DNA from 4 places in the Kosakonia radicincitans DSM 16656 genome. Region 4 is predicted to be linked to each of the others. Evidence: riboswitches for the same ligand, from Rfam matches in the RefSeq annotation. Region 4 holds a riboswitch; each other region holds the start of a gene.
What was found. A riboswitch is a leader RNA that binds a small molecule or an ion and turns the genes downstream of it on or off. The one in region 4 is predicted to bind fluoride.

Region 1 (7,730 bases), 760 kb from region 4:
CATGGTATCGATCATATTGTGGTCGGGCACAGAGGAAAAAAACAGTTTTCTCAGTGGTTGTTGGGTTCAGTTGCTCGACAGGTGGTGGACCATGCCCCTTGCCCGGTAACAGTTACCCATGAGAATATTCTCATTGGATGGTACGCAACAGATTTATTTCCTTGTGTTTTTTTTACGAGAAGTTCGGTTCAGTGACCATAGCGAGAAAGCAAAAACACAAATCAGGCCCAGTGAAAGGAGAATTAACGTCATTATTAAATAGTCCATGATAGCCTCCATTTTTATACTGTGACCATTTTAGCATGTCATGCAATTTAATATGTGAATGTAAATGATTTTTATATTCAATGGATAATATGGCAACAAAGTCAGTCTGGAGAAAAGATGGAATTTATAAGCATATTGTATGCCACACTCGACGGAAACCGTCAGCATACACTCAGAAAAAATGAACCTGCATGTTTTGCTGATTTGAACCTTGATAAAGTTATCACTTCGATAACTCATGATCGGGAAGTGTATAATATTAAACCATTTTTTTATTCACCATTAGAATATCTTGACGATATCTACTATCGGCAGGGCATAATTCAGGATGTTGGAAATGAAAATCTCTATAGTGCTATAAAGGAATTCTCATCTGACATGCAGAAAATTAGAGAGATTTCTGGGAAAAAGGAGTGCCGGTACTATCATTATCAGCAAAAACGTTGGGAACTTGAGTGTATACTACTTTATTGTCAGTCGGTTACAAAATTCCGGGAGCATTTAAGCTCGTTGTTACTTCGGTCGTCCGGTATGACAAATTTTAGAAATTATCTTTCCGGATACATTGATAGTGAGAATTTCAAAAGTTTATCCGCAATGGCAAGCCGGATAAAAGATAATCTTGAGGGAATTCGCTATAATCTCAGAATTAAAGGTGACACAATCAATGTGGAACACCATGCAGATGAAATAAACTATAGCGATAAGATTATTAGTGTTTTCTCAAAATTCAAACAACGTGATGTAACGGTTAAACTTGATTTTAAGAGTCATGACACTGTCATGACTAATGTTGAAGCCAGGATTCTGGAGTGCGTTGCCAGACTTTTTCCGTCTGTTTTTTCTGAACTCGATACGTTTATTGAAACCAGAAGCGATTATCAGAGTCATACACTGAACATTTTTGAACGTGAAATCCAGTTTTATCTTGCCAGCATCGAATATTTCCGCAACTTTCAGAACGCTGGATTATCATTTTGTATTCCTGAGATAAATGTTAATAATAAAAATATAACAGTCACCAACGGATTTGATCTGGCTCTTGCTTATTCACTTCTGAAGAAAAAAGAGAATGTAGTATGTAATGATTTTCAGTTGCGGGAACGTGAACGCATTTTAGTTGTTTCTGGCCCTAATCAGGGAGGGAAAACCACATTTGCCAGAATGATCGGACAGTTGCACTATCTGGCTTTGCTGGGGCTATACGTTCCCGCAGAGGATGCGAATTTGTTTCTGGTCGATAATATTTTTACTCATTTTGAAAAAAGCGAAAATATTCATGATTTTAGGGGTAAATTGTATGACGACCTTGTACGGATCAAATCTATACTTGATGTGGCTACATCAAAAAGCCTTATTATCATGAATGAGATTTTTACCTCAACAACTTCACACGACGCGTTATACCTTGGAACCCAAATTATTAAAAAAATAGTGATGCTGGATGCACTTTGTGTATGTGTGACTTTTATCGATGAACTCACCAGACTGGATCGGGCTATCGTCAGTATGATGAGTACGGTGGAAAATGATGAAAGGGCTTCACGAACCTACAGGATTGCCAGAAAACCTTCGGATGGCGTGGCGTGGTCAGCGACATTGGTTCAGAAGTATGGTCTGACATATGAAAAAATAAAAGGGGAGTTGAATGGATGAACGTATATCTGATGTATAAAGATGCTGATTTTGTTTTGGATGATATCTTCCCGGATAATTTCAATATCCAGGTGAGAGATCTGGGGTTGGATGTATTATTCCAGAGTCTTTCTGCTGGGGATGAGTTTTTATATTCAGTGGTCGAAAAAGCCTGTTCTCAGTCGCTTGCTGACGTTCCGTGTATTGAGTACAGACAGGCTATTTTGCGTGACTGTCTTTATAACTCAAATATTATCAGTGAATTTTATCAGGCGGTTGTTGAGTGCCTGGCGATGGAGAAAGAAAAACTTCACTACATTGTATTTGGTCATTCCCCCTCAGCAATGCTTCATCAGTCAATTTCCTTCACTCGTTTTTTTCTTGAAAATTTAAAGAAAGTCAGAGCTATTGCTGAAAAAAATATTTATTTTTTTGATTCATCCGGAATGACACGCCTCCTGAAGATGATTATCCAGGAACTGAATGAGGATTATCTGAGGGGTATAGAAGAACATCTTAAACAGATGGACTTCAAAAGAGGCGTATTAATGAGTGCCAAGCTTGGTCCGGGAAGTCGTGGAGACGAGTATATTCTCAGAGAACCCAACTCGCCGGATAAGTGCTGGTTCAGGCGCATTTTCTCAAGGAGACCTGAACATTACTCGGTTCAAATAGCCCCTCGTGATGAAAATGGCTTCAGAGCACTTAGCGATTTACGGGATGAGGGACTGGTACTGGTTGCTAGTGCAATGGCGCAGTCTACAGAGCATTTACGGAATTTTTTCAAATCACTGCGTGCAGAGCTAGGATTTTATGTGTGCTGCATTAACCTTGCTGAAGAATTAAATAAACGCAATTTACCCCAGTGTTTCCCTGTTCCTGTATATAAACGAGAGCGTCGTCTGGTTTTTGAATCGTTGTATGATGTTTGTCTGGGGCTTACATCAGACAAGAATATCGTCGGCAATACATTAAAGACTGATAATAAAAACACATTCATTATTACCGGTGCAAATCAGGGCGGGAAGTCTACCTTTTTACGTAGTATTGGACTGGCACAGATAATGATGCAAAGCGGAATGTTTGTCGTGGCTGAGTATTTCTGTACCAATATTTGCGGTCAAATCTTTACTCACTATAAGTGTGAAGAGGATAGCTCTATGGTTAGTGGAAAACTGGATGAAGAGCTCCTGCGTATGCGCGATATCGTTGATCTTCTGGAACAAGACGATCTTGTCCTGTTCAATGAGTCGTTTTCAGCGACCAACAGCCGGGAAGGGGCTGATATTATCAGGGGGATTGTGATGGCGCTTGCAGAGAGCAGGGTAAAAATTTTTTTTGTTACCCATTGTTCAGAGTTTGCCTGCGCGTTTTATCAGGAATTCCATCCAGATACCGAATATCTGTGTGCTGAAAGACGAGACGATGGTGAAAGGACGTTCAGGATCGAGGAGGGAGCACCGATGGATACTAGCTTTGGTGAAGACTTATATCAGGCGGTTTTTACATCTGATGAGCTTGCATGATCCTCTGTTCCTGATAAAAACAGAACAGGGATGTGTTTTTAAAGCATTGCCATCATTAAATGGCCAGCCGCTTTCATCAGTAGTGAATCGATAGAATGGTGTTATTAATAAAAGAATTGCTGTTCTGACTAAATGCCTCGTCTTCAGAAGGAAAAGTGGAGAGCATTGTCATACCACCATACAATCCAGTGGTAACATAAAAACTCCACGCTGGGGCACGGTGGAACGGTCCGGCAACATATGGACACATACTAGTGATACGCAGATAATCATTGCTAATAATGAATTATAAATAAAACACTTAAACCCACAGAATATCGTAACTTACTCCAGTATATAGCGACCACTGATGGTTTTGTCTTCGCTCATTTCATAAAGGACTGGGACACCCGTAGGGATATGCAGATCCATTACATTATTTTCGTCTGTCTGCTCAAGGTACATTGTCAGAGCCCGAAGCATATTGGCATGGCCGATCAGTAATAATGTTTCTCCGCTGACGACGCGGGGAGCGATGACATGCTGCCAGTAAGGTATAACTCTTCGTAGTGCCATCTCAAGACTTTCACCTTTTGGGAGATCTGACAGAGCAATATGGTGATAGCGGGCTTCGCGATGGAGAAGTTGTGGGGCTGCCGCAAGCAAAGGCGGAATACCTCGGTAACTTTTTCGCCAGTGATACACCAGTTCCTCGCCCATTTGTTGTGCCGCTTCATCTTTCCTCATCCCTTGCAGGGCGCCATAATGACGTTCATTCAACCGCCAGGTTTTACTCACTGGCAGCCATAACAGGTTCAGTGTCTCCATTATCAACCAAAGTGAATGTATTGCCCGGTTGAGAACAGATGTACAGGCTGAATCTATCTGTATACCAGCCTGTTTTATGAGCCTGGCTGCATGTCGGGCTTCTTCTTCTCCTCTCCTGGTCAGCGTAACGTCTGTCCATCCTGTAAAACGATTTTGCTGATTCCATTCACTTTCGCCATGTCGGAGCAAAATTATTTTTCCCATGACCCAGAACCCGTTGTTGTTAATAGTACGTATCAATAAATTGCCAGGGTTTTCCTGGCATTCACGTTTAATAACCTTTTTTTTTCGATGTTCTGCTGAGAAAATGGCGGACCAGCAAATGGCTGCTACTCCCGATGAAAAGGGCAATAGCGATTGCCACGTAATCATCAGGAAGTGCGGAAAAAAATACATCTGAGATTAGGAAAACCAGACAAGTTGTCAGTATTCCGATGACCGTTGATAGTAAGAGTATTTTAGGATTCACAGAGGACCTCCTTATAGCCCCCAGATCGAAGGTATGGGGTAGGTACAGGACTGGCTTTTTTAAAGGCTGGCTTACCGATAAAGACTGCCGCCTCACCCATAGCGTTTTCAATACGCTCAACTGATTGTATTTTTCAATGCGCTCTCTGCCGCAGGGGGCACCAGTTTTTAGACGACTGTAACGAAGTCCGCAAACGAATGCGTCATTATTCAGGTCCGAAATTTCACGTAATGTGGTGATGGTTTCTTGATTCTTCGTTGTCGAGCAGGTGAATTTTCCTGGACGATAATGGGGGGCTGGTCCGCCGATGTGGTTAAGCGGGTCGGCCGAAGCTGGAACACTACAGACAGTGTAGCGCAGCCCAATAACATGAATGAAAAGAGAACATTTTGACAAGGGCGTTTTGTGGAATGAGAAGAAATTGTCTGAATTTCGCATAGAAACACCTGACATACATGCTTAAAAGGAAACAGCGATATTGTATATCAGGCGTCATCATCCAGTTTGAAAGTACTGGCGGTTGGGAAAGGTGGAGCACCATCACCTTATGGATTGAGCTTAAATGAGACTTTCTCTGAAATCAATATTTATTACGGCATGCCATATCAGCGATGTGTTACAACGGGAAACAGGCAGGTATTGTTAACTTGATATTCGCTCTCCCGCAGAACGAAAAAAAATTGGTGAATATCCTGATGAGTTATCCATTCGCGGACGAAAATCATCATTCACCTTTCGCCCCTGTCGGAGGTGGTGCAGCAGTGTCTGTTCCCGGATGTGGTCTGGCGTAACCAGCCCCGTGTGGAAAAACGCGTGAATCTGCGCTGGCACAAGGTACAGCGGAAGGAAGATAAACGCTGGTGCCATGAGGCCATGCTGCATCAGAGCCTGGTCGCGCGGGCTGATCTGAGTGTTCAGTCGCCGGAAACGGTGGGAGCATAGTATTCGCGCTGGTCGGACGAACTGGCATCGATGTTCTGGCAGTGGCGCAGGCGCTTTCCCTCGCTGGCGGAACTCAGGTGGCACCAGGACGCGGTGATCCACTTTGGGTGTGTTCTCCGCCCCCGGGACACGGTGGAGGAGTAGCCTGACGGCCCGCGTGCGGCTGACCGCTGGCGCGTGCCCTCCAAGCTGAACCAGCTTGGAGGGCATATGATACATATGGAACTGGCAGACATTGCCCGTCGCTGGTCGCTGCGCACCGAAAGCAGGGGCGGTCAGTGGGCAATGTTGCCTTTATCGAAGTCGGCGCGTTAAGGGAAAACGAACAGGCAGACGCATGGGGCTGCCGGCGGGGATTCAAAGCGGCCAGCGTGGTGGTGTAGGTGAAAGTGTCACGGGCAGATTTTCTGCGTGACCGGCTGAAACCCCACAGGGCAGTGGGGGGATGGGCGATTTTTGTTATTTTCTGTGTCTGGAGGATGTCATTACCATTGATGAACTTCCCGACCGCTGGGGGCTACTCTGGGTGAATGAAAGGAGGCGCATCACAGGGCCAACTCTATGTCTCGACAACATCAGAGTAGCAGTTTACCCGCCGTAAGGCAGGAGAAGAGGCTTTGCGTTGACACGAACAACTGGGAACAGATCACTGATGTAAATATTATCAGCGAGTATACTATGAATGAAAATGATCTTCATGTGGCTGCGTAACGCTATGGTTTATCGACAAGGTTATAGACTGGAAAAAAGCCCATTAGTTGCTCTGTATTTTGCTACAGAAAAAATTCAGATGAGCTAACTGATGCTGCTGCTTTCATGACTTGGGATGTTCCAGATAGTAAATTAGATGTAATGCAAAGTTCGAAATTTCTTGGAGTAATTCAAGTAGAGCGAAATTTTTGCTAAGAAGTGTATTATAAAAGCTGTCATTTTTATGGGGTGAATTATGAAAATTATATCGCTGACCCTTTTGATGTGGTTCTTTTAAAAAGATTGATGACTATCTTGAAAATGTAAATTTCTCTTAATTTATTATAATTTAAGGTTGGGCTAAAAATAAAATAAAAACTTTAATTTTTTTATTTAAAGATATTGGGTCTCAGTGTGTCTGAAATAAATTTTTTTGAAGCCTTTTCTTTAATCTTTGAAATTGTTCTAGGGCGAAATGGACTCCAACTGCAGCGGAAATTAAGATAATGTCGACATGTTTAATGAACATCAAGCTATAATAAAACAACTACCTATAAATCAATGAGTGAAAAATCAGGGGTGTATCGCTATTTTCAAAAGGGATTAATGATGAGGCTTATCCTGCGAACCTTTTTGATACAATATCGCAAATCGATGGGGTAAGCCTTTCAGATTTAAAGGGGAAATTCATGGTTATTAAAAATAGTTATTCCTAAAGAAAAAATTGATGAAGTTCGGGAGGATTGAATTTATATAGTTTGACTAAAGAATTTATTTATCCTGAGATAATGTATTTCACCGAGTACATGCAAGACAAAATAGTCTCAAGATATCGAATCCGAACGTAAACTGCTCCTTCATGATTTAATTTCGGAACATACTAACTTTGCTTTTTGCTGTTGTAACCTTGATAAAGGATCGCACTCTGATCTAACATGGCTCCGTTATACCGTTGCGTAAAGCAACATGCCAATGTCCCTGCAATCTGAGAGGGACGCCTTCGGGTGATTGCTTGCCAAAACCGTCATGACCTGAGAGACGGAGCCTTCGGGCGGTAACTCCGTTTAACCTTTGAAAACGGAGGTCGTACAGCGACGAAGGTCCTTTTACTTACAATGCCTGTTTATGGCCTTTTCATCTCAATGGTGGTTCTCGCCAACGTTTCCTCTTTCGTTCAGACGCTGAATTCCGGTTGCAAACTTTGCGGCGTGGGTATGACCATTTGGAACATTTGGGCATCTTCCACGACTGCATTGAGAGCAGAGGAGCGCGGCGTCACTTGCGTTCGAGTGAAACGAGTACCAAGTGACGCGCGCAGCGCATAACTGGCAGAGCTGACGCACTGCCGTTTCAACAACCTTTTTACCAACTGACCAACACGTACTTAAAGGTTT
Region 2 (7,948 bases), 1.8 Mb from region 4:
CGGTCTTTCTCGGCAGTGCCGTTGACACACTGCATTTGCGGCTCTGCACCGTCGACAGCCTGCCCGGCAACGTGCTGAGCGCCTGCGGGTTGCGCAATGCCTGGCGCGGCAGTCCGGGGGCAGAAGGAAGCGTACTGGTCGAGCTGACCCGCATAGCCGATACGCCTGCCAAACTACTGCTGTTTGTGCCAGAAGAGCAGCGCGACGCGATGCAACGTTGGCGTCAGAGTCCCCTGTGGCAGCAGTTGCCTCTGACGCGTCCGCAAAACCTGAATCTGCTGAACACGCAGTTCAGCGATACTGGCGCACTGATCACGGCCGGGCGCTTCGCGACGCTCCTGAATGACAGAATAGAGGCGTGGTGTAATGAGTAATACTCGCCGTGGCTGGGCGCTGATTTTGTTGCTGTGGCTCACTGCCGCGCTGATGGCCCTGTCAGAACTCCACCGCCAGGGCGGATTCAGTGCGCTCTTCGGGACAACGTCCCCCTCTTCATCGGCCATTATTTTGCGCAGCATGTGGTTCCCCCGGCAGGGAATGGCGCTGCTTACAGGCGCTACACTGGGCGTTTGTGGCTGGCTGATGCAGCGCGCCTTACGTAACCCGCTGGCGGAACCCATCACCCTCGGTATGACAGCGGGTGCCACACTGGCAATGGGGCTCGCTTCGCTGTGGTTTCCGGCACTGCTCGCCAGTGCCCGCCCTGCCCTGGCGATAACCGGCGAGCTTGCGGCGTTGCTGGCCGTCATACTGCTGAGCTGGCGGCAGCGTCTGTCTCCTCTGGTGATGGTACAGGCGGGGATGATGATTAACCTGTGGTGCGGAGCGCTCACCCTGCTTATCGCCATCATCAACGATCGCTTTCTGCTGCAGGTATTAATGTGGGGCGGTGGCTCGCTGGCGGTTGAGAGTAGCCAGCCGCTGCGCGATCTTTTGCTCCCCCTGACCGCCGCTTTTGCCGTTCTGCTTCTGATGCTCCGGCCGCTAACGCTACTGCAACTGCCGGAAACGATGGTCAATAGCCTTGGCGCCTCAGCGCTGCGCATACGGAGTATGGCGGTTCTGCTGGCGCTGGTCATGAGCGCCTTCACCATCAATGCTGTTGGCGTGATCGGCTTTCTCGGCCTGGCAGCGCCCCATCTGGCCCGCTTCGGCGGCGCGCGAACATCACGCCAGATGCTGCTACATACGGCACTTATGGGGGCCGGGTTGCTGTGGTTTACCGATCAGTGTGTCGCGCGGGTCTCGCTGGCGAATGGCCAGCTACTGCCCGTCGGTATGCTCACGGCGGTGACGGGCGGCCCGCTGCTGATGTTGCTGGCGCGCTTCTCCAGATCGGGAACGTCTCCAGTAACTGCGCCGGAACCCGCGGCTCCAGTAACCGCCGGCGCCGCATTGTTCTGGGTGTCCGGCACCCTTTTCCTGCTGGCGGTGGTGGTGTCGCTCTATACGGGCCACGGCCTGCAGCAGTGGAGTTGGGCCAGCCCGGACGAACTCGCCCATCTGCTGCCGCTGCGGGTGCCGAGACTGCTGGCGGCGCTCAGCGCTGGTGCACTGTTAGCTGGCGCTGGCGTACTGATGCAGCGGGTCAGCGGTAATCCGTTGGCCAGCCCGGAGGTACTGGGTATTGGAGGCGGTGCCGCCATGGGCGTCATGGCATGGGTTGTGCTTTTCCCCGCCAGCAGCGGCGGGCTGCTGCTGAGCAGCCTGAGTGGGGCAACGCTCAGTCTGCTGCTGACGCTGTGGAATAGCCGTCGCGGAGCGTTTAACCCGCAGCGAGTCTTGCTCAATGGACTGGCGCTGAATGCCTTGTGTCAGGCCACCGTCAGCCTGGTGATGCTCAATAATCTCACGGCAAGCGCCATGTTGCTGCCGCTCATGACCGGCAGCACCTACTACATCAGCGCGCCGCTGGCAGAGATCCTCTTTGCCTCAACGCTGCTATTACTGGCCGTGGTTCCGCTATTTCGCCGCTGGCTGCTGCTGTTGCCAATGGGCAGTATTGCCGGTTCGCTCGGTGTCTCTTTGCCGCTGGCGCGGGTTGCTGTATTGAGCCTGGCCGCCGTAATGACCGGACTGGCGACATTACTGGTGGGACCGGTATCGTTCATTGGCCTGTTGGGCCCACATCTGGCGCGCAGGCTCGGTGCCAAAACGCCGCTCTCGCAGCTGTATGCCGCAGCCCTGCTGGCCGCCACCATCATGACGTTTGCTGACTGGATTGGGCGCAATGGCCTCTATCCACGTCAGTTGCCTGTAGGGCTGGTCGCCTCGCTGATTGGTGTCCCGTTGCTGATATGGCCACTGCTGCGGGGCAAAGTATCCCGGCAGGCTGAATAAAGAATGTGCATAAAGTGAAAGGAATACAGATGTCGGTATTGATAATGGTCTTCAGGATGGTTCGAGGCTGGCTTATCCTCGCCACGATCGCTGGGCTGATCAGCGGTTTTTGTAATGCTACGCTGCTGGCAATGATTAACCACAGCCTTAACCAGCCTCTGTCCGCCGCCTGGTTCAGCCCCGGTGTCGACTTCGCCCTGCTGACCCTGCTGATGCTGGCCAGCCGGGTTATCTCTCAAACGACATTTATGTCGCTGGGCCAAAAGGTGAAAGCCCGACTGCGTAAACAACTGGTCCGGAACATCAGTGAAACCAGTTGGCTGCAGCTGGAAAAAGCCGGAATGGCGAAAGCGTTATCGGCATTGACGCAGGATCTCGATACGCTGGTAGTCTTTTTTGTTAGCCTGCCTAACCTTTGTATCTATGGTGCAGTGATCGCTGGCTGCCTCATCTACCTTGGCAGCCTGTCGCCGAGCGTTCTGTTGCTGGCTATCGTTGCCATCCTGCTGGGAAGTTTCGGCTATCGTGCGGCTCAGGGCCCGGCAATGGGGCTGTTGCGCACGTCGCGTCAACGGGAAGATACGCTGATTCAGCAGTGTAAAAAATTGTTCGATGGCGCACGGGAGTTCAGGCTCAATACCATGCGCCGCCAGCAGTTTGTTGGCAGTGAGTTGTCCCATACCATTGAAGCCGTATGCCGGGAGCGCACCCGGGGGTACGCACTGTACGGTCTGGCCAGCAGTTGGGGCAGTATTCTGTTTTTTGCCTTTATCGGAGTCGTACTCTTCGGGCTGCGCGACATGCTGGCACTGGATACCCGAACGTTGACTGGCTATATCATGGTCTTCCTGTATATGGTGGTTCCGGTGGAAGGCATCCTCTCTGCTCTGCCTGCCATCGCAGGTGCCCGGATCGCAATGCAGCGGGTCCAGCAACTTACCACCGGATTAAGCCCGGAAATTTCCCCGAAAACGTACGCGGCAGAACCATTTACCTCTCTGGCACTGGAGAATATTCACTACCAGTATCAGGGTGAAGATGGGGAACGTTTTTCCCTCGGCCCGTTGAGCCTGACCTTTACGCCCGGGGAGCGTGTCTTTATCGTTGGCGGCAACGGTAGCGGTAAAACCACGCTGGCAAACTTGCTGGTGGGGATCTTCCCCGCTGACAGCGGCCAGCTATGGCTGAATGGCAACCCTGTCGCGGCAGACGATCTCCAGCACTGGCGTCAGCACTTTTCAGTGATTTTCAGCGATTTCTTTCTCTTTGATGATGTTGTGTTCGTCACCGATCGGACGCAGTCACAGGTTGAGCATCTTCTTAACCTGCTCAAACTTAAGCATAAAGTCAGCTTTAACAACGGGCGCTTCTCTACCGTCGCACTCTCTCAGGGGCAGCGTAAAAGACTGGCCCTGTTGCAGAGCTGGCTGGAGAACCGCCCGATCTATCTGTTCGATGAATGGGCTGCCGACCAGGATCCGGAGTTTAAGGCCGTTTTCTATCTCGAGTTGCTGCCAATGCTGAAAGCGGAGGGGAAAACCGTGATCGCCATTACTCATGACGATCGCTATTTCCATCTGGCGGATCGGCTCATTAAGCTGGAGTCGGGTAAGATTGTCGAACACTCGCCTCTGGTAGCGTGAGAAGGCCGCTCAGCTTTTGCAGAGCAATGTCACGGCCACCAGTCATCAAACAGCCGGGGCGGCAGCCTGACATTACATGGCGCCGCGCCCGACAATTGCAGGGATGCACTGAAATCAGCCCAGCGTGACATTTGAGCCGTCTGTTGAACCCGTGGCAATTAAGTATTAACCAGCCGAAATGGTGGCTGACAGCTTTGTTCTTCTGACCTATACTGCCTGCAAGGTGATGGCGTTCCACCTTTCCCAACCGCCCCGTCCGGGGCTGATGACGCCTGATATGACTCTTGATTTTCAGGAGGTATGTCAGGCCGTCGATAAATCCTTCCGGCCTGTGTACTTCCCTTAACGGGGATACATCTTTGATTAATGTTTTTGGTCATCTTAACCCTGACAGCGACGCTGTCTGCACCGCAGCCGTGACGGCGGGCTGGCTCAACCGGTGTAATCGTCCTGCCCGTGCCTGGCGGCCCGGTGAAGCGAATCCTGAGACACGCTATATTTTTGAAGCTGCCGGGCTCTCCCTGCCGCCCCTGCTTGATATTCCACTGAAAGGTGAACCGGTATGGCTGGTCGATTTTACCGAACCGGCACAGGGGCCTGCTGATCTCCTCCAGAGCAATATCATCGGGATTATCGACCATCACCGGCTTGGCGGTCTGGTCACGCAACTGCCGCCGGAGGTCTGGATAAAACCGGCAGGCAGCAGCGCAACAGTACTCTGGCTGCTGATGGATGCAGAAATGCGCCGCACAATGCCCCCGACTCACGCCATCCTGCTTCTTGGCGCGCTGCTCAGCGACACCGTTAATCTGCGCTCACCCACCACGACGGAAGACGATATCCGTACAGCCACTGAACTCTGCGTTCTGTCGGGAGTAAAACGTAAGGCGTTTGCCCGCGGGCTATTGGCAGCCAAAACCGATATCACCGGACAGTCCACAGAACAGCTTCTGCATAAAGACCTTAAGACCTTTTCGCTCGCCGGCACGGATGTGCGTATCGCACAACTGGAGGTGAGTTCACCAGGCCAGGTCACTCCCGTACTGGATGAACTGCAAAATGCGATGGCGCAGATGGCGGTGACAACCGGAGCCGGACTTATCGTGCTGATGGTGACTGATATCCGTGAATACTTTTCAACACTGTATTTCGCCGGGCCGGAGAGTGGCAACGCGGCGCCCTGCTCCGTGCCGGACATGGTCAGCCGGAAGAAACAGCTTCTGCCCTGGCTGGAACACTTCCTCAATCAAAGCCGGAGACAGCCATGAAAATCTACACACATGCACTTGTTCTTGTTCAGGGGAAAGAGGATGGCGTCCCCCTGCTCGCACTGGCGGCAACTCTGTCCCGCCTGCTGCAAATGAACATCACACTTGCTCATATCTGTAATGACTATCGGGAGATGAACTACATATCGGACGGCCTGATGGACGATGCCGTATCAAAAGACGTTGTTCAGGCGAAGGCGTTGTTCAGTGAGCTGACGTCCTCTGTGGCGGAGCACGTTGACGCGCGAGAGCTGGTCACCATGCGGCGTTTTGAAGATGTACAGAAATGCATTACCGACACCGGTGTGGACCTGGTGATTGCAGGCCACCGGAACCGTTTTATGGGAGCACTGACGTCCCGTTCGGCTGAATACGTTAACCACCTGAACGTAGACGTTCTGATTAAACACATTCACGACTGAGCTACAGGAGAACTGTATGAATTTTCTACTTGAAAAAGTCACGGCCCGCGAAATTCTCGACTCTCGCGGTAATCCCACGGTTGAGGTGGACGCTTTTACTTCAGATGGTCAGATGGCACGTGCATCGGTACCGTCCGGGGCCAGTACCGGCTCAAGAGAGGCAACTGAACGCCGCGATGGTGATCCCGGGCGTTTCGGCGGGAAAGGAGTCCGTGATGCCGTTAAGGCCGTGGAGACAGAAATTTGCGACGCCGTCAGGGGAACCGATGTGCGGGAGCAGCGGCGACTGGATAATCTGATGCGGGAACTGGACGGTACGGAGAACAAAAGCCGACTTGGTGCCAATGCCATTCTGGGTGTTTCGCTGGCGGTGGCCAGACTGGCCGCTCAGGTCACCCGTCAGCCACTTTACCGCTATCTCGGCGGACTCAATGCCAGCCTTTTGCCCGTTCCGTGTATGAATATTATTAACGGTGGCGTTCATGCCCGTGGTCAGGGAGCCGATTTTCAGGAATTCATGATAGCACCGCACGGTGCTTCAACGCTGGCAGAGGCCGTTCGTCAGGGCAACGAGGTCTATCAGACTCTGCGCCAGATCCTGCTGTCCCGGAACCTCTCCGCTGCGGTGGGCGATGAAGGGGGATTTGCTCCGGCCGTCTCCTCGAACCGTGAGCCGCTGGAATTCATTGTTCAGGCCATTGAGAAAGCCGGTTACCGACCGGGGGAAGATATCAGTATCTGTATGGACCCGGCATCCAGCGAATTTTACCGTGACGGGAAATATCACCTTCGCACCGAAAACAGCGCCCTGAGCGCTGAAGAGATGACGGATTATTATGGTGAACTGATGAGCCACTTCCCCATTGTCCTGCTTGAAGACGGGCTCGCCGAGGATGACTGGGCTGGCTGGAAACATCTGCATGAGAAACTTGGCGGACGCGCCGAACTGGTCGGTGACGACCTTTTCGTAACGAATGTGAAGTATATCCGCCGGGGTATTGAAGAAAACCTGGCCAGCGCGGCGCTCATCAAACTCAACCAGATTGGTACGTTGAGCGAGACGTTCGACGCGGTTTCACTGTGTCATGAACACGGATGGGGCGCTTTTATTTCGCACCGCAGCGGTGAAACCATGGACACGTTTATCGCCGACATGACGGTGGCATTGCGGGCGGGGCATCTGAAAACCGGCGCGCCATGCCGCGGCGAACGTATTGAAAAATACAATCAGCTTATGCGCATTGAGCAGGAACTGGGCAATGAAGCCCGATATGCAGGCATCAAAGCTTTTGTTCGCCGTGCCTGACCGAAATCATCATGGCATCTGCCGTGTGTATGCCGGTGAAAACCGGCATACACCCTTCAGGTTATATTCACCTGAACAAGCATGATAATGAAACTGACTCCGACTTTATTACTGTCCGAATGAATCCTTCTGATTTTGATGTACCTTCCCACGGTATGTTTCATCTTCGATAAGGAGTGAAATGGAATCAAAATTTGGCTGCAGGTACACATTTTTTAATTGTAAAGAGACTATTCTCAACTAAACAAAATAATACAGGAGGTCTAAAGTGTACAATTCTATTCTGGTTCCCATCGATATCTCTGAAACAGAGCTGACCCACCAGGTCATTCCCTTTGTTCAGGCGCACGCTGTGATGAATACCGCCAGAGTGCATTTTCTCACGGTTATACCTTCGTTACCGTATTATTCAACGTTGGGTCTGGCCTATTCGATTGAAATGCCGAAAATGAAAGAAATACAGCATGCTGCATTATCAAAACTGGATGAGCTTGCTAAGCAATTCAAATTGCCATCCGAAAAGATCCAGACCCATGTTGCAACCGGATCACCAAAGGATCAAATCCTCAAGCTTGCCGATTCGATTAATGCGGATTTAATCATCATTGCCTCCCATCGACCGGATATCTCTACCTATCTGTTGGGTTCAAACGCTGCAGCAGTGGTGAGACACGCCAGATGCCCTGTTCTGGTCGTTCGGTAACATGTTCCGGCGGGCCAGGAAAAGGCCCCCGGAGAAGACAGGAGTTTCATGCTTTCTCCTGAGGCGCGACAAGACCAGAGGAACCGGGCACAGTTAACGGAAAGAACCCGGTGGCGTATGTGATATTTTCGGTTTTCCACACAGCCAGGCTTTGATAACACAGCTGTAATTTCTAACTGTCGTATGGTTGCAATGCTGCGCAAGATCGTTGCCTGGCTGCATACACTCTGACCAGAGACTCCCCCTTTTCACGGGGTTGGATGACC
Region 3 (7,948 bases), 770 kb from region 4:
CTGAGTTTAAACATCAGCTCGTTGCCGCCTCCTGCGAACCCGGGATATCCATCTCAAAACTGGCGCTTGAGAATGGCATTAACGCCAATCTGTTGTTCAAATGGCGTCAGCAGTGGCGTGAAGGTAAACTCCTGCTGCCTTCGACAGACCTTCCCCAGCTACTTCCTGTAACACTCGACGCCCCTGCTGGACCACTGGCGGTGCAGTCAGAACTGCCAGCAGAAGAGCCGGAGACCCTCAATATCACCTGTGAGGTGGCATTCCGGCACGGAACGCTCCACCTCAACGGAACTGTCAGCGAAAAACTCCTGACTCTTCTGATACAGGAGCTCAAACGGTGATCCCGTTACCAACAGGCACCAAAATCTGGCTGGTTGCCGGTATCACCGACATGCGCAACGGCTTCAATGGTCTCGCCACAAAGGTGCAGACGATGCTGAAAGACGATCCGATGTCCGGCCATGTCTTCATCTTCCGGGGCCGCAGCGGCAGTCAGGTCAAACTGCTGTGGTCTACCGGTGACGGGCTGTGCTTGCTGACAAAACGGCTGGAGCGCGGCCGCTTCGCGTGGCCGTCAGCACGCGATGGCAAAGTGTTCCTGACGCCGGCGCAGCTGGCGATGCTGATGGAAGGTATCGACTGGAGACAGCCAAAGCGGTTGCTGACATCCCTGACCATGTTGTAGGCCTCTTTATCCTGGTTGTTGCAGAATAAGCCTGGTAAAATATGGGCCTATGAATGACACCTCTTCTGACGACATCCTTCTGCTGAAACAGCGCCTGGCCGAACAGGAAGCGTTGATCCACGCCCTGCAGGAAAAGCTGAGTAACCGGGAGCGTGAAATAGACCATCTGCAGGCACAGCTGGATAAGCTCCGCCGAATGAACTTCGGCAGTCGTTCCGAAAAGGTCTCCCGCCGTATCGCACAGATGGAAGCTGACCTGAACCGGCTTCAGAAAGAAAGCGATACGCTGACTGGTCGGGTAGATGATCCGGCAGTGCAGCGTCCGCTGCGTCAGACCCGCACCCGCAGACCGTTCCCCGAATCACTCCCCCGTGATGAAAAACGGTTATTACCCGCAGAACCCTGCTGCCCGGAGTGTGGTGGCTTGCTGAGTTATCTGGGTGAGGATGCAGCCGAACAGCTGGAGCTGATGCGCAGCGCCTTCCAGGTTATCAGGACTGTACGGGAAAAGCATGCCTGCACAAAATGCGATGCTATCGTACAGGCACCTGCGCCTTCGCGGCCCATCGAACGGGGCATCGCAGGGCCAGGACTGCTGGCCCGCGTGCTGACCTCAAAGTATGCAGAGCACACACCGCTGTATCGCCAGTCTGAAATATATAGCCGCCAGGGCATGGAACTGAGCCGCTCACTCCTGTCAGGCTGGGTGGATGCGTGCTGCCGGTTACTGTCACCGCTGGAAGAGGCGCTTCAGGACTATGTGCTGACTGACGGCAAGCTCCATGCTGATGACACGCCTGTCCCGGTGCTGTTGCCAGGTAATAAGAAAACGAAGACCGGGCGGTTGTGGACCTACGTTCGTGACGACCGTAACGCCGGGTCAGAGCTGGCGCCGGCGGTGTGGTTCGCTTACAGCCCGGACAGAAAAGGCATCCATCCGCAGACCCATCTTGCCGGCTTCAGCGGTGTGCTGCAGGCGGATGCGTACGCCGGGTTCAACGAGCTGTACCGCAATGGCCGGATAACGGAAGCCGCCTGCTGGGCTCACGCCCGCCGGAAGATCCACGATGTGCACGTCCGCACCCCGTCAGCCCTGACGGAAGAAGCCCTGAGGCAGATCGGTCAGTTGTACGCCATAGAGGCGAATATAAGGGGAATGCCGGCAGAGCAGCGGCTTGCTGAACGTCAGCAGAAAGCGAAACCGCTGTTGAAATCCCTGGAAAGCTGGCTGCGTGAAAAGATGAAAATCCTGTCGCGACACTCGGAGCTGACAAAAGCGTTCGCGTACGCACTTAACCAGTGGCCGGCACTGACGTACTATGCGGAAGATGGTTGGGCCGAAGCAGACAACAACATCGCTGAAAATGCCCTGCGGACGGTCAGCCTGGGTCGTAAAAACTTCCTGTTCTTCGGTTCTGACCATGGTGGTGAGCGGGGAGCACTGCTGTACAGCCTGATCGGAACGTGCAAACTGAACAGCGTGGATCCAGAAGGCTACCTCCGCTATGTGCTTGACGTCATCGCCGACTGGCCGGTCAACCGGGTCAGCGAACTGCTACCCTGGCGCATCACACCGCCAACTGAATAACACATCCCTGTCAATACGGCCCTCGGTGTACGCTTACATTTGCAGCAGGCGGGACAGAGTTGCCGCCAGTGCGAGCAAGGGGACGCCATCCTCTTTCCCCTGAACAAGAACAAGTGCATGTGTGTAGATTTTCATGGCTGTCTCCGGCTTTGATTGAGGAAGTGTTCCAGCCAGGGCAGAAGCTGTTTCTTCCGGCTGACCATGTCCGGCACGGAGCAGGGCGCCGCGTTGCCACTCTCCGGCCCGGCGAAATACAGTGTTGAAAAGTATTCACGGATATCAGTCACCATCAGCACGATAAGTCCGGCTCCGGTTGTCACCGCCATCTGCGCCATCGCATTTTGCAGTTCATCCAGTACGGGAGTGACCTGGCCTGGTGAACTCACCTCCAGTTGTGCGATACGCACATCCGTGCCGGCGAGCGAAAAGGTCTTAAGGTCTTTATGCAGAAGCTGTTCTGTGGACTGTCCGGTGATATCGGTTTTGGCTGCCAGTAGCCCGCGGGCAAACGCCTTACGTTTTACTCCCGACAGAACGCAGAGTTCAGTGGCTGTACGGATATCGTCTTCCGTCGTGGTGGGTGAGCGCAGATTAACGGTGTCGCTGAGCAGCGCGCCAAGAAGCAGGATGGCGTGAGTCGGGGGCATTGTGCGGCGCATTTCTGCATCCATCAGCAGCCAGAGTACTGTTGCGCTGCTGCCTGCCGGTTTTATCCAGACCTCCGGCGGCAGTTGCGTGACCAGACCGCCAAGCCGGTGATGGTCGATAATCCCGATGATATTGCTCTGGAGGAGATCAGCAGGCCCCTGTGCCGGTTCGGTAAAATCGACCAGCCATACCGGTTCACCTTTCAGTGGAATATCCAGCAGGGGCGGCAGGGAGAGCCCGGCAGCTTCAAAAATATAGCGTGTCTCAGGATTCGCTTCACCGGGCCGCCAGGCACGGGCAGGACGGTTACACCGGTTGAGCCAGCCCGCCGTCACGGCTGCGGTGCAGACAGCGTCGCTGTCAGGGTTAAGATGACCAAAAACATTAATCAAAGATGTATCCCCGTTAAGGGAAGTACACAGGCCGGAAGGATTTATCGACGGCCTGACATACCTCCTGAAAATCAAGAGTCATATCAGGCGTCATCAGCCCCGGACGGGGCGGTTGGGAAAGGTGGAACGCCATCACCTTTAGAGACATCATAGCTCAACGCCTCTGGAAAGTCAGCAGACAAAGGCTTTTTCCTGTGCCCATGAAGGTGTATGGCTGAGAAAGGTAAGGTGTACAGCATTTACCGGAATTTACTCGCATTACAACGGTGCAGATAAACGTTTGTGATAAAATTTTTTGCTTATCAATCATTTCAGGTGGGCGATGTCATGCAGGCAAGCCTGATAATGTCATCCACCAGGTGTTTTCACGGACAGATCCACGTTTTCCGCAGGAAAACAGCCTGGTCTAAACATTCTGAAAGGAGGTTGTATGCCACAGCCCATGCGCGCAAACAGAAAAAAACTTAACGGAGTTATCAGCGGGTTTATCAGTTCCCCGGCTGCGGGCGGTATTATACTCATCCTCGCGTCTGTAGCAGCCATCGTGATAGCTAACTCTCCCCTGCTTGAGGGATATGAATTACTGCTGAAATACAAAACTGCCGGGCTTTCCACGGAGCACTGGGTCAACGACGGCCTGATGGCCATCTTTTTTCTCTTTGTCGGTCTTGAGATTAAGCGGGAGCTTCTTGCCGGGCAACTGGCAACATGGAGCCAGCGTGCCCTGCCGGGTTTTGCGGCGCTGGGGGGCGTTGTCGTGCCGGCACTGATTTATGCCTGGTTTAATGCCGGTAATGCAGAGACGCTTCGCGGATGGGCTATCCCGGCCGCGACGGACATTGCGTTCGCGCTCGGCGTGCTGACTTTGCTGGGAAAGCGGGTTCCGGCATCACTGAAGATTTTTCTCTCTGCCCTTGCCATCCTTGATGACATGGGGGCCGTAGCGATAATTGCGATTTTTTATACCAGTCATATTTCACTCATGATGCTGGGCGGCGCTATGGTAACCGCACTGATGATGTTCATGATGAACAGGGCCGGCCTTAAACGATTGTTTCCCTACCTCGTTGCAGGCTGCCTGATGTGGTTTTTTATGCTGCAGTCGGGGGTTCATGCTACGGTGGCTGGTATTCTGGTGGCCCTTTTCATCCCGCTGAAAACAGACAGCACTTCCGGTTCACCGCTGGAGCGACTTGAACATGGTCTTGAGCCGTGGGTGGTTTTCCTTATTCTGCCGGTGTTTGGTTTCGCGAATGCAGGCGTATCGCTCACAGGCCTGACCGCAGAGGATCTTCTGTCACCCGTGCCAGTTGGTGTGGCCACGGGACTCTTCCTGGGTAAGCAGGTGGGCGTTTTTGGCCTTTCGCTGCTCGCTGTCGGTCTGGGGCTGGCCAAAAAACCGGAAAACAGCTCGTGGCTGCAGATATACGGCGTCTCTGTTCTGTGCGGAATTGGTTTTACCATGAGCCTTTTCATTGGCAACCTTGCATTTGCGGAAAGCCAGTTACTCATAGATGAAGTGAAAGTCGGCGTACTGGTGGGATCAGTTCTGTCTGCGTTGACTGGGGCGCTTATCATGTTGCTCCCGCGTCAGCGTTGAGATGTAACAAATGCTGAGTGTCGAGCTGTTATTAAAGCTTTCATTCTTCTTGAATATTTTCCATTCCACATAATGTATATTCAATGAATACGGGGAGATGACGTGCCATGCAAATGGCACGTCATCTCTTATTGACTCATTGACTCCGTAACCGCCTGCCAGGTTATAAATCCACCGCTCAGATTATATGTCCGGAAGCCGTGAGCCTGCAGAATACGGTATGCCACATGCCCGCGCAGGCCACTCTGACAACCGATAAAAATATCTTTATCTTCAGGTAATTTTTCAAGATTCTCCCGCAGGGAATCAAGAGGGATGGATAGCGCGTCAGGATATTCACCAAATTGTTTCAGTTCTGCAGGAGACCGAATATCAACTAAACAATAACTGCCCGGTTCCCGTTGTAACACATCGCTGACATGACTGATGACCGTATCTCCCTTGATGACATTTGCCGCCACCATTCCAGCCTGGTTAACGACGTCCCTTGCACTGTTAAAAGGAGGAGCATAGGTCAGCTCCAGATGCTCGAGATCGTTGACGGTAAGCCCCGCGCGCTGTGCGACAGCCAGGACATCGATGCGTTTATCAACCCCTTTTTTCCCTGACGCCTGGGCCCCGAGAATTTTACCGGTATCGGGGCTGAACAGCAGTTTCAGACTGATCATTGTTGCCCCCGGGTAGTAACTGGCATGATCAGCGGCATGGACGTAAACCTTCTCGTATCGGGTACCATGGGCTTTCAGCTGCTTTTCATTCGCCCCGACACTGCCAATACTCAGCGAAAATACCTTACAAATGGATGTCCCCTGACTGCCATGGTAAAAGCTGTGACGATCGAGCATATTGTCAGCAGCAATGCGTCCCTGGCGGTTGGCTGGCCCTGCCAGAGGAACATTAGCGGGTTCCTGAAAGACAAGGTCAGGTGTTTCAACTGCATCCCCCACGGCGTAGATGTCAGGGATACTTGTCTGCATACAGGCATTGACACTTATGCCTCCCCGTTTACCCACGGCGAGCCCGGCTCCTGTGGCAAGGCTGCTCTCAGGTTTTACCCCGATGGCGAGAATAACCATGTCGGTCTGCAGAAACCCACCGTCAGACAGTGCAACGCGGAATCCCGTCTCTGTCCGCAGTACCTCGGTGAGCGCCGTTCTGAGACGCAGATCAACGCCATGACTCCTGATTTCCTGATGCAGGGCCGATGCCATTTCAGGATCAACCGGAGCCATAACCTGTTCCCCCATCTCCAGCAGGGTCACACTGATCCCCCTTTCGCTCAGTGCCTCCATCACTTCGAGCCCGATAAATCCCCCCCCGACAAGCGTGGTGTGAGCGATTTTATGTTGCTCAATCCACGCCTGGATAGCATCCATGTCAGTAAGATTTCGAAGCGTAAAGACACCCTCTTCCTGTAGTCCGGGCAAGGGGGGGACAACCGGAGCGGCACCGGTACTGAGGAGCAGACGATCCCATTCTTCGGTATGGACCTCCCCGGAGGTCAGATTTTTAACCGTCACTGTCTTATTAACCGGGTCTACTGACGTCACTTCATGACGGATACGGACGTCTATGTTAAAACGGGATTTAAAATCCTCCGGAGTTTTCAGAATCAGCGACTGCCTTAACGGAATTTTTCCGCCTATATGATAAGGCAATCCACAGTTGGCGAAAGAGACATCGCTTCCCCGCTCAAACACAACAATACTGACATCCTCTGATAACCGACGAGCCCTGGCTGCAGCGGATGCGCCCCCGGCAACACCACCAACAATCACTATTTTCATTACATCCTCTCTGTTCACTCGGGGCAAAATATCTGCCAGATATAATTAGTTACCCGGTCCAGCTGGACGCTGCAGACCTGAAGAACACGGTGGCAAAATTATGCTACCATCATTATACTAAACTATATTATATAAAAATACATAATGTGAGAAATCAGCAATGCCCATGAATGAAGACACAAAACGTCAGACCGATATGAAAAATGCAGCCCTGGGGGCAGCAGATGTCTTACGGGGACTGGCCAACAGTGACCGGCTATTGTTGATGTGTCAGTTAAGCCAGGGGGAAGCAAACGTAGCCGAGCTGGAAGCGGCGGTCGGTATTTCTCAGCCAACCCTGTCTCAGCAGCTTGGTGTCATGCGTCGCTTAAAGCTGGTAGAGACCCGACGGGCAGGGAAAATGGTATTTTACCGTATTGAGGATAAACGTATCATGACGTTGTTAAATACCTTATATGAGCTCTACTGTCCGCAGGCAGACACCGGTAACGGAAGCCATAACAACGAATAATGTGATTCTGCTTTCCCCGCAAACCGTTTTATCAGTGGTTCATTAACCCTGTTCAGGCTGTGAAGTGCCTGGCCGGAGTCTGCAATACTGTAACGGGAAAGCGACAGTGGTCCGGATATACCCGCCGGTAATGCCTGTCCGGACTGTATTTATCGCTCACGCGTTCACTGATTAACCCACTGATTCATTGGTGTTTAATACTGTTACGGTCAGAAAAAACAGCCACAGGAGCACGGATGGTACTGCACTGTCAGCAATGGCCAGTGGCTGACAAACCTTTTTTCGGCTGCCACCGGGTGACATTATTCAAGCAGGCTACGCAACATCCAGGCAGTTTTCTCATGCAACTGGATACGTTGCGTAAGCAGATCTGCTGTGGCTTCATCATTCGCATTATTAACGACCGGGAAAAGGGAACGTGCAGTTTTAACCACGGTCTCCTGGCCCTGGACAAGATTCTCAATCATGTTTTTTGCTGCCGGAATATCCTTGTCTTCATTAACCGCTGTTAAACGTGAAAATTCATGATATGTGCCGGGCGCAAAGCATCCGAGCGAGCGTATACGTTCAGCGATATCATCAACGGCAGTGGCCAGCTCATTGTATTGATCTTCAAACATTAAATGTAAGCTGTTAAACATGGGGCCAGTTACATTCCAGTGATAGTAATGTGTTTTTATATACAGGGTATAGGTGTCAGCAAGAAGCCGTGCCAGGCCGTCTGCAATTTCCACACG
Region 4 (7,948 bases):
AAGGCTGAGTGAACCGCCGGGCGATTGCCCGGTTTATTGCTGATTGAGCACCGCTTTGCTCCAGTCATAAAATGCCCGCACTGAGGGGGGTAAATAGCGGCTTTGCGGGTAAACCAGTGACAGGGGCAAGTCAAAGGTGTAGTTCTCCATACAGCGCACCAGCGCTCCGCTTGCCAGCCAGGGTTGCGCCAGATAACTGGCGACGCGAATCAGCCCCAACCCTTGTATCCCGGCCTGAATATAGGCATCCGTATCGTCAACGATCAGCGTCTCGCTGAGGCGAATTTCATGATCGTCGCCTGCGTGGCTCAGCAGCCAGTCGGTGGTGCGCCCGGTACGGTGATTCAGATAACCCACGGCTTTATGCTGGCGTAACGCCTGTAAATCAGCGGGATTGCCATACTGCGCGATGTACTGCGGGGAAGCCAGCACCACCCAGCTAAACTTCGCCAGTGAGCGTGCCACCAGCGTGGTGGAATCCTCCACTCTGCCGGTACGAATCACGCAGTCGTACCCTTCCTGGATCACATCCTCCACGTTATCGCTGGAGCACAGCGTCACCGCCAGTTGCGGGTAGCGGTGCAAAAATTCACCCAGCCGGGGCAGGATGCAGTGTCGCGCCAGCGATTGCGGCATGCCGATTTTCAGGCGACCTGCGGGCTGGCCGTGAGTGCCGGGGAAAGAGGACTCCAGCGCAGTGATATCATCCAGTATCCTTTTGCTCGCCTCGTAGTAGCGGCTTCCTTCCGCCGTCACGCTGAGTTTGCGTGTGGTGCGCTGTAAAAGCTGCAAGCCCAGCCCGTTTTCCAGCTCTTTAATTACCCGTGAGACGGTGGAGCGCGGCAGGCCGAGTGCTTCTGCAGTGCGGGCAAAACTGCGCGTTTCCACCACCTGCACATAGACGCGCATCGATTCCAGTTTATCCACTTTTCCCCCTCCGCTTTTTTTCGATTATCCCATTTTAACGAACAGTCTAACCTGAATTTTGTACCTTATCGAAATCACGCCTTCGCCGTAATCTTTTCGCAGTGCAGTAAAACTGCCATCTGATTGAATGAGGACGTGAAATGGCTATACAGAACGAAAACGTATTGGTGCTTGGGGCGGGACAACTCGGCGCGGCGGTGCTGAACATGCTGGTACCTGCCGTGACGCAGGCGCAGGGCACAGTTACGGTTGTGGTTTCGCCAGGCGCGTGGGATGAATGTGGCTATTTGCGATCGGCGGCACACCAAAAATGGGTGGATCGCGGTGCGAGATTTATCGCTGTCGATATTGCGACCAGCACGGTTGACTCGCTCATCCCGCTGCTGGCGCAGTTTGATACGGTGATCAATTGCATGGGCTTTGTCGCCGGAACGGGTACGCAGCTTAAAATCACCCGTGCAGTGCTGGCTGCAGGTATACGCCGCTATTTTCCATGGCAGTTTGGTGTGGATTACGACGTGGTGGGAAAAGGCAGCGGCCAGCCGGTGTGGGACGAGCAGTATGATGTCCGGGAACTGTTGCGGGCGCAAACCGGCACCGAATGGGTGATCGTGTCGACCGGTATGTTTACCAGTTTCCTGTTTGAACCAGCATTCGATGTGGTGAATCTGGAGCAAAAAACGATAAATGCGCTGGGCGGATGGGAGACGCGGGTGACGGTGACTTCGCCTGCCGATATTGGTCGGCTGACTACCACTATCTATCTGCATCAACCACGCATTATGAATGAGGTGGTACTGATTGCCGGGGAAACGCTCTCGTATGCCACGCTTGCGGATACCGTTGAAGCCGTAACAGGGCAGGCATTTAAAAGAGGCGTTTATACGCTGCCCGCGTTAACGGATGCATTGCGCCTGCAACCGGAGGATCAAATGTGCCGCTATCGCACCGCTTTCGCCCGCGGCGAAGGGGTCTGGTGGCCGATGGAGCAGACCTGGAACGCCCGGCATCAGATAGCGACGCAGGACGTTAAAGGCTGGTTGCAGGCACATCTGGCGTAAACAGGCTGAATCACCCGCAGGCATCAATGGTGCAGCATTTCGTCTACGATCTGCGCTTTGTTCAAATTGTACGGATAGAAGGTCGGCCAGTTATCCATCTCTTTCAGCAGCACTTGCTGGGATTCGTTGCCCATAAAAATATGGAAATGCAGCGACTGGCGCGGCGCAATAATGTGGTCGCTGAACTGCACAAATTTCGGTGCTTTTGACTGCGCGTCATTGCATTCAAACAGATAGCGCACGCCTTTCTTGCCGGAGGTGTAGGTCAGAATTTTATAACCGGCGTAGTCATAGCGGCAGCGGGTGACCGTTTTGCCGGTGTGAAACTCAATCACATTATTTTCAATGCCGATGGTATCGATGTTGGTCGCATAGCCTTTTTTGTAGTAAGTGCGGTACTCCTCCACCGTTTTGTCGCCGTGCTGCGCTTTTTTCTCCAGCACCGGATCGAGATCGCCATTCAGCAGATATGGGTTCAGCGATTGCCAGATCCCGTCCCAGTCGGACAGTGACCGATCCTTGACATCTTTATCGTCGATAATGCCTTCGCTGGCTTTGCGTTCCACCTCTGTCAGCGGCTTTCCGTGGTGATGATCGTGAGCCATGCTCTGTGTACTACCCAGTAATACGCCCATACCCAGAACAAAGGCGGATTTCTTCATGATCATACTGCGCTCCCTGATGATTTGTTATGTGATGAAATGTTATAATATAACAATATTAGAAATCATCAATGTGTGCAACATAGCTTCGGTTATAAAACATAGCATCATCTATATGTTGATGATAAATAAGTAATTTTTGCCTTTTTGTCGTTGCTGTGGCACCATTGCCGCTCTTTTCGCAGCGCAGTGTTTTTCCCCTCTGTTGAGGCGGTTTTAAAGGGTGAGCAATGAGTTTCTATGCAATGATTATTCTGGCCTTTGGGATGTCGATGGATTCCTTCGCTGCTGCCATTGGCAAGGGCGCGGTGTTACAACGTCCGCCCGTTCGCGAAGCGCTGAGAACAGGGTTGATCTTCGGCGTCATTGAGGCTATCACGCCGGTAATTGGCTGGGCTGCGGGGCTGGCCGCCAGCCAGTACATCATGCACTGGGATCACTGGATCGCCTTTGTGCTGCTGCTGGCGCTTGGCGCGCGGATGGTGAAAGAGGGGGTGAGCAAATCGCCTGACGAAAACGTTGAAGCCCCGCGCCGTCACGGTTTTTGGCTGCTGGTGACCACCGCCATTGCCACCAGTCTGGATGCGATGGCCGTGGGTGTCGGGTTGGCGTTTCTCAACGTGAATATCGTGGTGACTGCGCTGATGATTGGCCTTGCGACAACGATTATGGCGACTACGGGTATGCTGCTGGGGCGTTTTCTTGGCGCGGCGATCGGCAAATGGGCGGAAGTGCTCGGCGGCGTGGTGCTGATGGGTATCGGCAGTTTAATTCTGGTTGAGCACTTAGGCTTACTGTAACTTGCCTGCAGGGGCAAAATCATTAACAATGCGCCAGAAGGTGATGGCGTTCCACCTTACCCAACCGCTTCCTGGAGAAGCTGATGACGCCTGATATGACTCTTAAATGGAGGCATGTCGGGCGTTTTTCTTTTGTCCCTCCCGCATGCCTCAACGTGATGTATTGATGAGGAAAAACATGCTGAAGTCTTTATTTGCCGTCATTGTGGGTGGTTCCGCAGGCTGCGTTATCCGCTGGCTGCTCTCTCTACGTTTAAATGCGCTTTTTCCCAATCTGCCGCCGGGTACGCTGCTGGTTAACCTGCTGGGTGGCATGATCATTGGTGGCGCGCTGGCGTTCTTTACGCGCCAGCCGCATCTCGATCCCACCTGGCGATTGCTGATCACCACGGGCCTGTGCGGCGGCATGACAACTTTTTCAACCTTCTCGCTGGAGATTTTCGCGCAGTTGCAAACGGGAAATTATCTGTGGGCAATGACCTCCGTGCTGGTGCACGTACTGGGCTCGTTGCTGATGACGGCGCTGGGTTTTACGCTGATTAACGCACTGTATTGAGACTGTATGCAGGGGAAGGTAAATATCTTCCCCTCTCTTTAACCGTAAAAATACCAGGACTATTGGCAACATTTTTATTTTAATCTTGCGAAGATGTTTTTTCCTATTTTTTTAATGGCGCTATGAGTGAGTATTGACTAATGCCACTAAATAAGCAGAATTAGGAACATTGACGCAACGGACATGCACGATATAGCCCGTAATAATTATTAAGAATAAGCGCTTTAGCAATATCAGTTGGTGGAAAAATCTGATAGCAGAAAATATTATATTTTTGATTTTTTTGTTTTATTTGGCTTGCCGGGAAACGGTAAGCCAGAACGGTTCGCAGGCCAGGTTTTTCGCCATTTACATGTGAGTCTGGAGTGGTTGATGGGCAAAGAGCAAGAGAGTTACGGAATGCACGATTTTTTCAGAGGTGACACTTCTGGCCATGAAATGATTGAGCGCTATACGTATGTGAAAATTATTAATTTTGATGCGACTGACACGATTAATTTTGAGTTTTCGCCGTATCAAAAATATTTTATTTCAATTATGGCGAATCGCAAACCACCTGCCGAAAATAGCACTCAATAACTTCCATTACTGAATGTAAAAATAAATTTACTGGCAGTGCAGCGAACGCTCAATGTACTGCCCGTAATTGAATGAAAAACCCGAAAAAAGAACCCTCAGACACAGGAAATCCGCTCTGTGTCTGAAGGCATGCAAGTGCATCTTCGTTACTAACAATGAGCGTGCTAACAAATTGTAAAACGATGATCAGAATATCCCTGTAAAACAGGGATTTGTAATGAAAATAAAAGATCTTTGTGAATGAATATTTTCATCGTTAACACATTGAAATTATTGATAATCTGAACATATTTCATCCATTCTGACGTTTGAAACCCTGGTGTCGCATTTGCAGCCGCCCCTTGCGGGCGGCTTTTTTTTACCTGCTAAAACTTTTTATTGGTCGCAATGCGCATCATCAATGACTGCCTGCGCAGCTTGACGCTTAATCGCTTTTTTTCTCTACGTGCCCGAGCGGTTTTTCCGGGAAGCAGTAGTCGCGCACGCGGCGTTTTAACTCTGCAGCATCGGGAAAACCGCCTTCCTGCTTACGATCCCAGATGACTGTGCCATCGATATCAATCACAAAAATTCCGCCTGTGCCGGGGATCAGACGCACCGATCCGAGATCGGTACTGAACGTATGTAGCAGTTCTTGCGCCATCCAGCTGGCGCGCAGCATCCAGTTACACTGCGAGCAATAATGTAAAGTAATCGCCGGTTTGTTCATTTTCTCGTCCCTCCAAAAGGCGAATCAGACAGCAAAGTGTATGCAAAGTGCGGACACAAAGGTGAGAAATTTATGAATTCATTGCAAGTGATAATCATTATCATTACTATCTGAGCTCATAACATAACGATAACCTGCATTTTTGTCCTGACGTATTCTCGTTTCGTGGAACGACTGGAAGTAAGACGTGAGCCTGATACTAATAAATTCTAAGGCTTACAAAATATTATGTGTAAATCGCAACTTTCTCCGCGTCGCTTCAGGAAGCGCGTGGTGGTGACTTCATTACTCGCAGCCCTGTATCAGAACACCGCGCTGGCAGCGGATACCGATACCTCGACGACTACCGCAACGAATGCGAAACAGGATACGGCCGAACAGATGGTCGTTACGGCGCCTGCACCGGTGCTGAAAGCAGGAAGTAGCCATTCCGTTAGCGCACAGGATTTACAAAACAAAGGCGCGAAAGATTTCGGCTCTATCATGCGTTACGAGCCGCTGATTAGCGCGACCGGCGCAAGCGGCGGTTCTGGTAACGGCAAAAGTGGTTTTGACCGTGGTGGTTACACCGGTTACAACATTCGCGGCCTGGAAAGTAACCGCGTGGGAATTGATGTTGATGGCATTCCGCAGCCGGATGCAACCGGCCGTAGCTACGTCAGCCGCGCGGGCCTGAACACCTTCGGCATTGGCCGTGACTATATCGATCCGTACATGTACGGCAATGTGGATATTCAGTCCGGCGCGACGCCCACCGATCAAGCAAACACCTCGATTGGCGGCAACGTCTCCTTCCGCCCGAAATCACCGGACGATTATCTGCACCCGGGTAAAAACAGCTACTTTGGTTACCAGAGCGATTATGACTCCGCCGATCGTAGCTGGCACAACGGCGTGACCGGCGCGGCAGGGGATGAAACCCTGCGCGGTATCTTTGTTTATAGCCGCCGCGATGGTCAGCAAACCCGCAACAACAGCGGCTCCATTGATGCGTACCCGGCGAACTGGCACTCCGATGCGATGATGGCCTCCGGTATCTGGCAGCCAAACGATGAGCATAAACTGACCGGTACGCTGGATTACTACCACAAAACCAATCACACCCATTACGACTCATGGAACAGCAGCGGCAGCACCATCCTCGGCGACGCACAGCAAACCAGCCAGACCCGCCGCTGGGGCGTCAGCCTGAAAGATGACTGGACGCCAATGAACGACTGGCTGGACAGCATGTCCAGCAAAGTTTATTACCAGCACACCGAAGCGCATGACCGCACTTACATGCCGGACAGCACCACCGCCACCATGGAAACGGTGTACTCCAATTACGATACCGATACCTGGGGCATACAGAATGCGCTGGCGAAAACCCTTGGCCGCCACGATCTGAGCGCCGGTTTCAACGCCAGCACCACCAAAACCAAACGTCCGTTTAACCAGTCGCCGGTGCCGAGTATCTACAGCGAAATCATGCAGCCGGAAGCGGACAGCAAAAGTTACACGCTGGGCGCATTCGTGCAGGATCAGATTAACTTCGATGCAGATGGCCACCATTTTGCCATCATTCCTGGCGCGCGCGTTGTTCATCAATCAATGAAACCGGATAACCTCTCCAGTCTGACGACCAACAGTACCGCGCTGGATGAGTCCGAAGTCTCCACTCTGTACGGAAAAAATTCCGACACCCAACTGTTGCCGTCGTTAACCTTCCAGTACGACATCACGCCGCGCCTGATGACCTACCTGCAATACAAACGCGGTGCCGAGTTCCCGAATGCCAGCCAGCTTTACGGCTCCTGGAACCTGGGTTCCAGCTATGCGGGTCGCCAGCAGTATGCGCTGATCGGCAACACCGATCTGAAAACCGAAACCAGCAATAACGTTGAATGGGGCATGAAAGGGGAGGTCACCGAAGGCGTTACGCTGCATACCGCGCTGTTCTACAACAGCTACAAAAACTTTATCGCATATACCCGTTATACGCGTGCCAATAACCCGGATAAATTCACCAACGTTCCGTCGAACATCTACACCACTTATCAGGCGGAAAACCGTGATAAAGCCTTTATCTACGGCGGCGAAATCAGCGCGAAATTTAACTTTGGCACCTGGTTTGAGCAGGTCGATGGTCTGAGCGCCACGCTGGCTTACGGCTACACCGAAGGGAAATCGAAATCCAGCTATATGGGCGACAAATACATCGATCTCGACAGCGTCGCGCCGATGAAAGCGATCGTGGGCGTCGCCTGGGACGATCCGGCGAAACGCTACGGTACTGCGCTGACAGCCACCTTTGTGAAAGGTAAACGCGCCACCGCCACCAGCCGCGAGTCTTACACCAATACCGGCTCCGCGATTAATGACTCCAGCACCGAGTATATGCGCGTGCCGGGTTACGGACTGCTGGACTGGACGGCCTACTGGCGAGTGGCGAAACACGTGAAGATCAACGGCGGCGTTTACAACATTACCGACCGCAAATACTGGGACTACCTGAGCAGCCGCACCATTGAGGAGTCCACCAATCAGGATGTCTACGACAAAGCGCTGGCCGTCATGCCGGGCCGTACCTGGCAACTGGGCGTCAACGTCGATTTCTGATCGCGCATGCGGTCCAGGTCTTCATCCCCCGGTATCGCTGCCGGGGTTTTTAA

Region 1: linked by a shared signal. The riboswitch ahead of Y71_RS30540 (hypothetical protein) and the one ahead of crcB (fluoride efflux transporter CrcB) in region 4 are both predicted to bind fluoride.
Region 2: linked by a shared signal. The riboswitch ahead of Y71_RS12995 (DHHA2 domain-containing protein) and the one ahead of crcB (fluoride efflux transporter CrcB) in region 4 are both predicted to bind fluoride.
Region 3: linked by a shared signal. The riboswitch ahead of Y71_RS25085 (DHHA2 domain-containing protein) and the one ahead of crcB (fluoride efflux transporter CrcB) in region 4 are both predicted to bind fluoride.

The regions. Positions count from the first base shown of each region.
Region 1 is NZ_CP018016.1:5,206,463-5,214,192, reverse strand. Features, by position in the region: gene Y71_RS25050 (universal stress protein) at 1-195, shown strand, start outside; gene Y71_RS25045 (MutS-related protein) at 385-1,923, shown strand; gene Y71_RS25040 (MutS-related protein) at 1,920-3,428, shown strand; gene Y71_RS25035 (2,3-bisphosphoglycerate-dependent phosphoglycerate mutase) at 3,753-4,439, opposite strand; gene Y71_RS30540 (hypothetical protein) at 4,507-5,142, opposite strand; fluoride riboswitch at 5,184-5,258, opposite strand; partial or broken gene Y71_RS31195 (plasmid SOS inhibition protein A) at 5,455-5,790, shown strand.
Region 2 is NZ_CP018016.1:2,681,125-2,689,072, reverse strand. Features, by position in the region: gene Y71_RS13010 (iron-siderophore ABC transporter substrate-binding protein) at 1-374, shown strand, start outside; gene fhuB (Fe(3+)-hydroxamate ABC transporter permease FhuB) at 367-2,340, shown strand; gene Y71_RS13000 (cyclic peptide export ABC transporter) at 2,370-3,983, shown strand; fluoride riboswitch at 4,197-4,265, shown strand; gene Y71_RS12995 (DHHA2 domain-containing protein) at 4,343-5,251, shown strand; gene Y71_RS12990 (adenine nucleotide alpha hydrolase family protein) at 5,248-5,673, shown strand; gene eno (phosphopyruvate hydratase) at 5,690-6,979, shown strand; gene uspF (universal stress protein UspF) at 7,248-7,682, shown strand.
Region 3 is NZ_CP018016.1:5,217,114-5,225,061, forward strand. Features, by position in the region: gene tnpA (IS66-like element accessory protein TnpA) at 1-341, shown strand, start outside; gene tnpB (IS66 family insertion sequence element accessory protein TnpB) at 338-685, shown strand; gene tnpC (IS66 family transposase) at 735-2,273, shown strand; gene Y71_RS25085 (DHHA2 domain-containing protein) at 2,405-3,313, opposite strand; fluoride riboswitch at 3,391-3,459, opposite strand; gene nhaA (Na+/H+ antiporter NhaA) at 3,744-4,913, shown strand; gene Y71_RS25095 (FAD-dependent oxidoreductase) at 5,042-6,700, opposite strand; gene Y71_RS25100 (ArsR/SmtB family transcription factor) at 6,861-7,211, shown strand; gene Y71_RS25105 (Dps family protein) at 7,514-7,948, opposite strand, start outside.
Region 4 is NZ_CP018016.1:4,447,097-4,455,044, reverse strand. Features, by position in the region: gene Y71_RS21430 (HD domain-containing protein) at 1-8, shown strand, start outside; gene Y71_RS21425 (LysR family transcriptional regulator) at 34-927, opposite strand; gene Y71_RS21420 (aromatic alcohol reductase) at 1,068-1,988, shown strand; gene zinT (metal-binding protein ZinT) at 2,012-2,656, opposite strand; gene mntP (manganese efflux pump MntP) at 2,881-3,450, shown strand; fluoride riboswitch at 3,481-3,550, shown strand; gene crcB (fluoride efflux transporter CrcB) at 3,629-4,006, shown strand; gene Y71_RS21400 (hypothetical protein) at 4,247-4,585, shown strand; gene Y71_RS21395 (Rdx family protein) at 5,010-5,294, opposite strand; gene Y71_RS21390 (TonB-dependent receptor domain-containing protein) at 5,523-7,895, shown strand.